2 regions of the Agromyces larvae genome follow, and region 1 is predicted to be linked to the other one. Evidence: predicted binding sites of a transcription regulator. Region 1 holds the regulator's gene; the other holds the start of a gene.
What was found. Region 1 encodes HspR, which represses chaperone genes until heat shock. Its sites were predicted from a motif close to AAGTTGAGTCNNNNNGACTCAACTT; they were not measured.

Region 2: a site for HspR is predicted at 1,945-1,969, ahead of MTO99_RS18720 (ATP-dependent Clp protease ATP-binding subunit). Genes of this name have one in related genera too.

The regions. Positions count from the first base shown of each region.
Region 1 is NZ_CP094528.1:2,867,893-2,872,098, reverse strand. It holds gene dnaK (molecular chaperone DnaK) at 1-230, shown strand, start outside; gene MTO99_RS13820 (nucleotide exchange factor GrpE) at 233-916, shown strand; gene MTO99_RS13815 (DnaJ C-terminal domain-containing protein) at 1,040-2,032, shown strand; gene MTO99_RS13810 (heat shock protein transcriptional repressor HspR) at 2,036-2,449, shown strand; gene MTO99_RS13805 (MarR family winged helix-turn-helix transcriptional regulator) at 2,519-2,968, opposite strand; gene MTO99_RS13800 (quinone oxidoreductase family protein) at 3,039-4,004, shown strand; gene MTO99_RS19090 (hypothetical protein) at 4,081-4,206, shown strand, end outside.
Region 2 is NZ_CP094528.1:3,941,867-3,946,072, forward strand. It holds gene MTO99_RS18710 (type I restriction-modification system subunit M) at 1-1,217, opposite strand, end outside; gene MTO99_RS18715 (hypothetical protein) at 1,300-1,767, opposite strand; gene MTO99_RS18720 (ATP-dependent Clp protease ATP-binding subunit) at 1,985-4,206, shown strand, end outside.

The sequences.
Region 1 (4,206 bases):
ACGCGCTGAAGTCGGCGCTCGCCGGCGACGACGACGACGCGGTGAAGACCGCGTTCGAGAAGCTCTCGCAGTCGCAGACCAAGCTCGGCGAGGCGATCTACGCGCAGGGCCAGGCGGCGGATGCTACGGCCGGCGAGGACGCCTCGGCGACCGGCGCCGCGGGCGGCGAGTCCAGCGACGAGGACGTGGTCGACGCCGAAGTCGTCGACGACGAAGACGAGAAGAAGTAACCATGGCTTCCGAGGAAGACCGGAACCACGAGGAGCCGATCATCCGCGACAAGCGGAAGATCGACCCCGAGACCGGTGCGGTTCGGCAGCCCGTCGGCGCCCCTGAGCCCCCTGAGCCTGTCGAAGGGGAAACCCCCGCTTCGACGGGCTCAGCGAGCGAGCCCCCTGAGCCTGTCGAAGGGGAGACCCCCGCTTCGACGAGCTCGGCGAGCGAGCACGAGCTCACCGTCGACGACATCCTGAACGCGGCGCAGGCCGAGGTGCAGGACCCGACCGACGAGCACCTGGCCGACCTGAAGCGGGTGACCGCCGAGTACGCCAACTACCGTCGGCGCACCGAGCAGAACCGCGAGCTCGAGCGCGAGCGCGCGGTCGGCGCGGCGGTCGCGGTGCTGCTGCCGGTGCTCGACGACCTCGACCGGGCCGAGAAGCACGGCGACCTCGAGGGCGACACCCCGTTCGCGACGATCGCCGCGAAGCTGCGCGCCGCGACCGAGAAGCTCGGGCTCGAGCGCTTCGGCGAGGCGGGCGAGGCGTTCGACCCGCAGAAGCACGAGGCGATCTTCCAGCAGCCCTCGCCCGACGTGGAGGCCGACACGGTCGCCGACGTCGTCGAGGCGGGCTACACGCTCGGCAGCGTCCAGCTGCGCCCGGCGAAGGTCGTGGTGCACACCCCGGCGTCCTGACGGACGCCACCCGCGCCGAGTGTTTCCGTTCGCGCCGAGCGTTTCCGCACCAGCGGAAACCAAGGGCGCGAACGGAAACGCTCGGCGGCACGACAGACTGAACAGCAGAGAGAGGAGGCGCCCGTGGCCAGTCAGGATTGGTTCGACAAGGACTTCTACCAGGTGCTCGGCGTCTCCAAGGACGCGAGCGACGCCGACATCAAGAAGGCGTACCGCAAGCTCGCGCGCAAGTACCATCCCGACCAGAACCCGGGCGACGCCGCGGCCGAGGCGAAGTTCAAGGAGATCAGCGAGGCGAACTCGGTGCTCTCCGACCCCGAGGAGCGCAAGGAGTACGACGCGATCCGGGCGATGGGCTCGGGGGCGCGGTTCACTGCGCCGGGCGGGGCGGGCGCCGGCGGCTTCGAGGACGTGTTCGGCGGCATGTTCGGCCAGGGCGGCGGTGGCCAGCGCTTCACCTTCCAGCAGGGTGCGGGCGGCGACTACGACGACCTGCTCGGCGGGCTCTTCGGCGGCGGCCGGTTCGGCCAGTCGACGGGCGGCTACCGCGGCTTCGGCGGGCCGACGCCCGGTCGGGACGTCACGGCCACGACCACGCTCGACTTCATCACCGCGACCCGCGGCGACCAGGTGACCCTGCAGACCGCCGAGGGCAAGCCGGTGACGGTGAACATCCCTGCGGGCGTCGCCGACGGGCAGAAGATCCGCCTGCGCGGCAAGGGCCACCCGTCGCCCGACGGCGGTGCGACCGGCGACATGATCCTCACCGTGAACGTGCGCAAGCATCCGGTGTTCGAACGCGACGGACTCAACCTGCGGGTCACCGTACCGGTGACCTTCGAGGAGGCCGCGCTCGGCGCGACGATCCAGGTGCCCACCCTCGGCGGCGACCCCGTGAAGCTGAAGGTGGCGCCCGGCACCCCGAGCGGCCGGGTGCTGCGGGTGAAGGGCCGCGGCGTTGCGACGAAGAAGGGCACGGGCGACCTGCTCGCCGTCGTGCAGGTGGCGGTGCCGTCGCACCTCTCGAAGGAGGCCGAGGAGCGGCTGCGCGAGTTCGCGGCCCTGCTGCCCGACGAGAACCCGCGCGACGACCTCCTCGCCCGCGCGAAGGGGTAGTCGATGGACGAGACGAGCCCGATCTTCGTGATCTCGGTCGCGGCCGAGCTCGCCGGGATGCATCCGCAGACCCTGCGCCAGTACGACCGCCTCGGCCTCGTCTCGCCGAGTCGCACCGCCGGCAAGTCGCGCCGGTACTCGATGCGCGACGTCGTGCAGTTGCGCGAGATCGCCCAGCTGTCGAGCGAGGGTGTGAGCCTCGAGGGCATCCGCCGCGTGCTCGGCCTCGAAGACGAGGTGACCGCGCTGCGCGCCCGGGTGCGCGAACTCGAGGCGATGCTCGCCGACGAGATGCTGAACCGCCCCGGCCGCCGCGTGTTCGCCGCCGGGTCGGCCGGCGACATCGTCACCATCAAGGCGGGCACGCGAGTGCGCCGCGAGAACGCCCTCGTCGTCTGGCGGCCGCTCGACCGGTAGCCGATCGGGGTCGTCGGCGTCCGCGCCGGGTCACCGGGTGATGCGGCCGCGGTGCGAGGCCGCCGCGGATCAGGGCGTGAGGCCCAGCTGATCCGCCTCGGCGCTCAGCACGCGGTTCGTGAGCGCCACCCAGCGCGCGCGCTCCGCGTCGGTCAGCACCGCGAGCAACTGCTGCACATCGAGCTCGAACGACGCGGTTGCCGCGTCGATCAGGGTGCGCCCGGACCCTTCCAGTCGCACTCGCACCGCGCGGCCGTCGCGCTCGTGCCGGGTGCGGCTCACCAGCCCGCGCCGCTCCGCACGGATGACCAGCCCGCTGACGCTGGACTTGTCGACGCCGAGCAGGACGGTGAGTTCGTTGATCGTCGGCTCCCGGTCGCGCAGGATGCCCAGCAGGCGCAGCTGCTGCACCGAGAGACCCTCGCCGACCTCTGCAGCGCGTGCCTCCAGGCGCGCGTTCGTCAGGAATGCCAGCCGCGCCAGGGCGTCGGCGGCCGATCGCGCGCCCTCGTCTTCCACGATCTCAGTCTAGCAATAGTACGTAGTACGTACTATAGTAGTGCGTGCCACGTACTAACTAGGAGATCACATGACGCACATCAACGCCGCACTCGTCGAGTCGTTCGGCGAACCGCCGCGCTATCGCTCCATCCCCGCGCCGCAGGCCGACGCGCGACGCGAGGTGGCGGAAGTGCTCGCGGTCGGCATCCACCCCGTCACGCGGGGCGTCGCCTCGGGTCGCCACTACGCGAGTTCGGGGGCGCTGCCGGTGGTGCCCGGCATCGACGGCGTCGTCCGCCGGGCCGACGGCTCGCTCGCCTACGTCGGCGGCCTCGGCGGCGGCGGCACCATGGCCGAGCGCATCCTCATCGATCCGCGATCGGCCATCCCGGTGCCCTCCGGGGCGGACCCCGCGACCGTCGCCGCCTCCATGAACCCCGCGATGTCGTCGTGGGTCGCGCTTCGCGGACGCGTCCCGTTCCGGGCGGGCCAGTCGGTGCTCGTGATCGGCGCCACCGGTGCCGCAGGGTCGATCGCGGTGAAGACGGCGCGCCACCTCGGCGCCGGGCGGGTCGTCGCCGCCGGTCGCAACCGGCAGCGCCTCGAACAGCTCGCCGCAGACGGCGCCGACGCCATCGTCGAGCTGTCACCCGACGACGACGCGACCGCTGCGGCGTTCGCAGCGGCGGCGGCCGAGGTCGACGTCGTCCTCGACTACGTCTGGGGTGCGCCGACCGAGCTCGCGATGCGCGCCATCCTCGGTGCCCGAACCGATCACGCGCGCCTGCTCGACTGGGTGCACATCGGCAGCACCGCGGGGCCCACGATCACGCTCGATGGCTCCGGCCTGCGCTCGAACGCGCTCCGGATCAGCGGAAGCGGGTTCGGCTCCATCGACCTGCGGCAGGCAGGGCTGCCCGAGCTCGTCGCCGCGGTCGCGTCCGGTGCGCTGACCGTGCGGCCGCGGCCGGTACCGCTCGAGACCATCGAGCAGGCCTGGGGCCACGAGGATGCCCCGGGCGAACGCACGGTCGTCATCCCGACGTCAGCGTGACCGCTCGCGGCGACGCGCTCGCGCGCGGCCGGGCCGATACGGCAGGGTGGTTGCAGCCGATGAGAGGGCCCGACACATGACCGACCAGACTCCGCAGCCCCTGCCGCCCGACCAGCCCGATCCCCGAACCGGATACCCGCAGCCCGGGTATGCGCAGCCCGGCTCCCCGCAGCCTGCGTACCCGCAGCCCGGCTCCCCGCAG
Region 2 (4,206 bases), 1.1 Mb from region 1:
GTGCGCTTGTCGTCGAGGGTGAAGCCGTCGGCGCGCACGTCGTAGAACCAGACCTGGTCGGTTCCGCCCGACGAGGTCTTCGTGAAGAAGAGGATCGCCGTCGAGACACCGGTGTAGGGCTTGAACGTTCCGCTGGGGAGCTTCACGACGGCATCGAGCTTGTGGTCCTCGACGAGCATCTTGCGCAGCGACTTGTGCGCGTTCGACGATCCGAAGAGCACGCCGTCGGGCGCGATGACTGCGGCGCGCCCACCGTTCTTCAGCAACTTGATCATGAGCGCGAGGAAGAGCAGTTCGGTCTTCTTCGTCTTCACGACCTGCAGCAGATCTTTCGCGACGGTCTCGTAGTCGAGGCTTCCGGCGAACGGCGGATTCGCGAGCACGAGCGAGTAGTCGGCGCTCGCCGGATGCCCCTCGGCGAGCGAGTCGCCGCGCTCGATCACGGGCTCTTCGACGCCGTGGAGCAGCATGTTCATGCTCGCGATGCGGGCCATCGAGGCATCCGAATCGAAGCCCGTGAACGCCTTGGTGTTGAAGAACGCGCGCACCGAGGCATCCGTCTCGACCTCGGGGTGATGCTCGCGCAAGTACTCGACGGCCGAGATCAAGAAACCCGCGGTGCCCACCGCCGGGTCGATGATGCGGTCTTCGGGCGTCGGCGCCGCCATGTCGACCATGAGTTTGATGATGTGCCGGCTCGTGCGGAACTGGCCGTTCTGCCCGCTCTGCGAGAGCTTCGCGAGCATGTACTCGTAGATGTCGCCTTTGGTGTCGCGGTCGTCCATCGGGATGTCTCGGAGCAGGTCGACGACCTTCGCGAGCAGCGCGGGCGTGGGGATCGTGAAGCGCGCGTCCTTCATGTTGCGCGCGTAGCTCGACCCGTCGCCGCCGAGGCGGCGGAGGAACGGGAAGACGTGCTCGTCGACGATCTCGAACATCTCTTGCGGCGAGCGGTTGGTGAAGTCTGACCAGCGCAGGTCGTCGAACGGGCGGGCGACCCGGCCCGTGTCGTCGATGCCCTCGGGGAAGATGCGGCGCTGCATCGGCTCGCCCGTGCGGTTCGCGCGGCGCTCTTCGCGCGTGTGCAACTCATCGAGCCGGCGGATGAAGAGCAGATACGTGATCTGCTCGATGACCTCGACCGGGTTGGCGATGCCGCCCGACCAGAAGGCGTCCCAGACGCGATCGACTTTGCTGCGGAGTTCGCCGGTGACCAAGATGTGGTGCCTTTCGGAGGGGTGCTTGAAGCAGCGTAGTGCGGCCCGGTTCTCGACGGGAGCCGGGCCGCTGGCCGCGGTGCTACTGACGCTTGAGCTCGACCGTTGTCGTGACTCCGAGCGCGGTCACCTCGTAGCTGATGGTGTCGTTGTCGAACGAAAAGGTCTTCGTCGGGTCGCCCGAGGCGAGCAGCGCGCCCGAGGTCTTCTCGGTGTCGTTCTGCGAGTCCCACGAGAACGGTCCGGATACGGTCGGAGTCTCGAACGTGCCCGACCAGTAGAGCGCCTTCGTGTTCCCGCCGTCGCTCACCCAGAAGACCTCGATCGTGTCGGCGGTGATCGTCGCCGATTGGAAGCTCTCCTCGGATTTCTTGTTCGACTGCACCCACTCGCCGACCAGGTCGGCGGGCTGTGCGGGAGCCTCGTTCTCGGTGGCTCCCGTGCTCGGCCCATCGGTGCCGGCGGCGGTCGCCGCGCACCCCGCGAGTCCTGTGCCGAGCAGGGCGATCAGCGCGATCTGGGCGATTCCGGGGGTGAGACGTCGAGTCATTTCTTCTCCGTGTGCGATCGGTCTTCCGGGGGTTGGCATTCCTGACAGCGCGACCGACGCTATCTCTGGGCGCCGACATCGACCGAGTCGAAGGGGGCGGAGTGACCTGTTCTGGGGGCGCCGAGCGAGTCGATCATGGTTCGACGCAACGGGAATACCCGCACCCCCTCCGCGTTGAACTTGAGCGTACCCAACTCAAGTTCCCAAGGAGAACCAGGTGCCCGAAGACTTCAACGAGGCCGGCTCGAGCTCGTTCGACGAGTTTCTTGCCCGGTACCTTGCGGGTGAGCAGGCCAGGCAGGCGCGGTCGATCGACCTCAGCCGGTTCCTGACTGCGCGCACGCAGAGCATCCTGCAGCGTGCCGGACGCTTCGCACTCGAACGCGGCCAGACCGACCTCGACGCACTGCACATCCTGCGCGTGATCGTCGAGGACGACGCGGTCAAGCAGGCGATCCAGCGCATCGGGGCGAGCCCCGAGCGCATCATCACGGCGACCGAGCAGCGGTTGCCCGCTGCCCTCGATCTCGAGGAGGACTCGCTTCGACAGGCGCAGCGAGCGGCGACCATCACGCCGAGCGCATCCCGCGCGCTGTTCCACAGCTACCAGGTCGCGCGCTCATCCGGCTCGACCTACATCGATCCCGAGCACCTGTTCTTCGCGCTCGTGCTCGGTCAGGATGCCCCGGCCGGCCAGGTGCTCGCACGCGCGGGCGTGACGGCCGAGGCGCTGACGCAGGGACTCGCGGGCGACTCCCTTCGACAGGCTCAGGGAGCGAACGGCGACGAGTACGGTGACGAGGCCCTTCGCCCGGCTCAGGGAGCCGAATCGAGCACTCCGATGCTCGATAAGTTCGGCACCGACCTGACCGAACTCGCCGAGAACGGCGAACTCGACCCGGTGATCGGCCGCGTCGACGAGATCGAGCAGACCATCGAGATCCTTTCCCGCCGCACCAAGAACAACCCGGTGCTGGTCGGCGAGGCGGGCGTCGGCAAGACGGCGATCGTCGAGGGTTTGGCGCGCGCGATCGTCGAGGCATCCGTGCCCGAAGCGCTGCTGGGCAAGCGGGTCATCTCGCTCGACCTGCCCGGCATGCTCGCCGGAACCCGGTACCGCGGCGACTTCGAAGAGCGGCTCACGAAGACCATGGAGGAGATCGCCGCGAACAAGGGCGAGTTCATCGTCTTCATCGACGAGATCCACACGGTCGTCGGTGCGGGCGGCTCGGGCGACGGCGGCACCGACGCGGGCAACATCCTGAAGCCGCGCCTCGCGCGCGGCGACCTGCACCTCGTCGGCGCGACGACCCTCAACGAGTACCGCAAGATCGAGAAGGACCCGGCCCTCGAGCGCCGCTTCCAGCCGGTGCGCGTCGGCGAGCCCAGCATCGAGGACGCGGTGCTGATCCTGCAGGGGCTCAAGCCCGCCTACGAGCAGCACCACGGCGTCGAGTACACGGATGCCGCGATCCGCGCCGCGGTCGAGCTCAGCGACCGCTACCTCAGCGACCGCGTGCTGCCCGACAAGGCGATCGACCTGATCGACCAGGCCGGCGCGCGACTGCGCCTCAAGCTGGGCGTGAAGGTCGACGTGAGTGAGCTCATCGAGCGGCTCGCGACGCTCGAGGCCGACAAGAACGCCGCCGTCACGGCCGAGCACTACGAGGAGGCGTCGCGGATTCGCGATGAGATCTCGAAGGTGCAGGATCGGCTCGACGAGGCATCCGCCACCGGTCGCGCGACCGCGGCGGCCCAGGAGGCCGTCATCGACGAGCCCGAGATCGCCGCGGTGATCTCGCGCGCCACCGGCATCCCGGTGAACCGCCTCACCGAGACCGAGCGCGAGCGCCTGGGTTCGCTCGAACAGGAGCTCCACGCCCGCGTGATCGGGCAGGACGACGCGGTGACCGCGGTCGCCAAGGCCGTGCGCCGCAACCGCACCGGCATGGGCGACGCCAAGCGCCCAGTGGGCTCGTTCCTGTTCCTCGGCCCGACCGGGGTCGGCAAGACCGAGCTCGCGAGGGCGCTCGCCGACCGACTGTTCCCTTCGACCGGCTCAGGGACCGACCACATCATCCGCTTCGACATGAGCGAGTTCGGCGAGCGCCACACGGTGTCGCGCCTGGTCGGCGCCCCTCCCGGGTACGTCGGGTACGACGAGGCCGGCCAGCTCACCGAGCGCGTGCGGCGCAACCCGTACTCGATCGTGCTGTTCGACGAGATCGAGAAGGCCCACCCCGACGTCTTCAACCTGCTGCTGCAGGTGCTCGACGACGGACGCCTCACCGACGGCCAGGGCCGCACGGTCGACTTCCGCAACACGGTCGTGGTCATGACCAGCAACCTCGGGTCCGAGTTCCTGGCCAGCCGGTCGGGCGCGCTCGGCTTCGTCGCCGGTACGGATGCCTCGGGCTTCTCCTCGGCCGACGAGGTCAG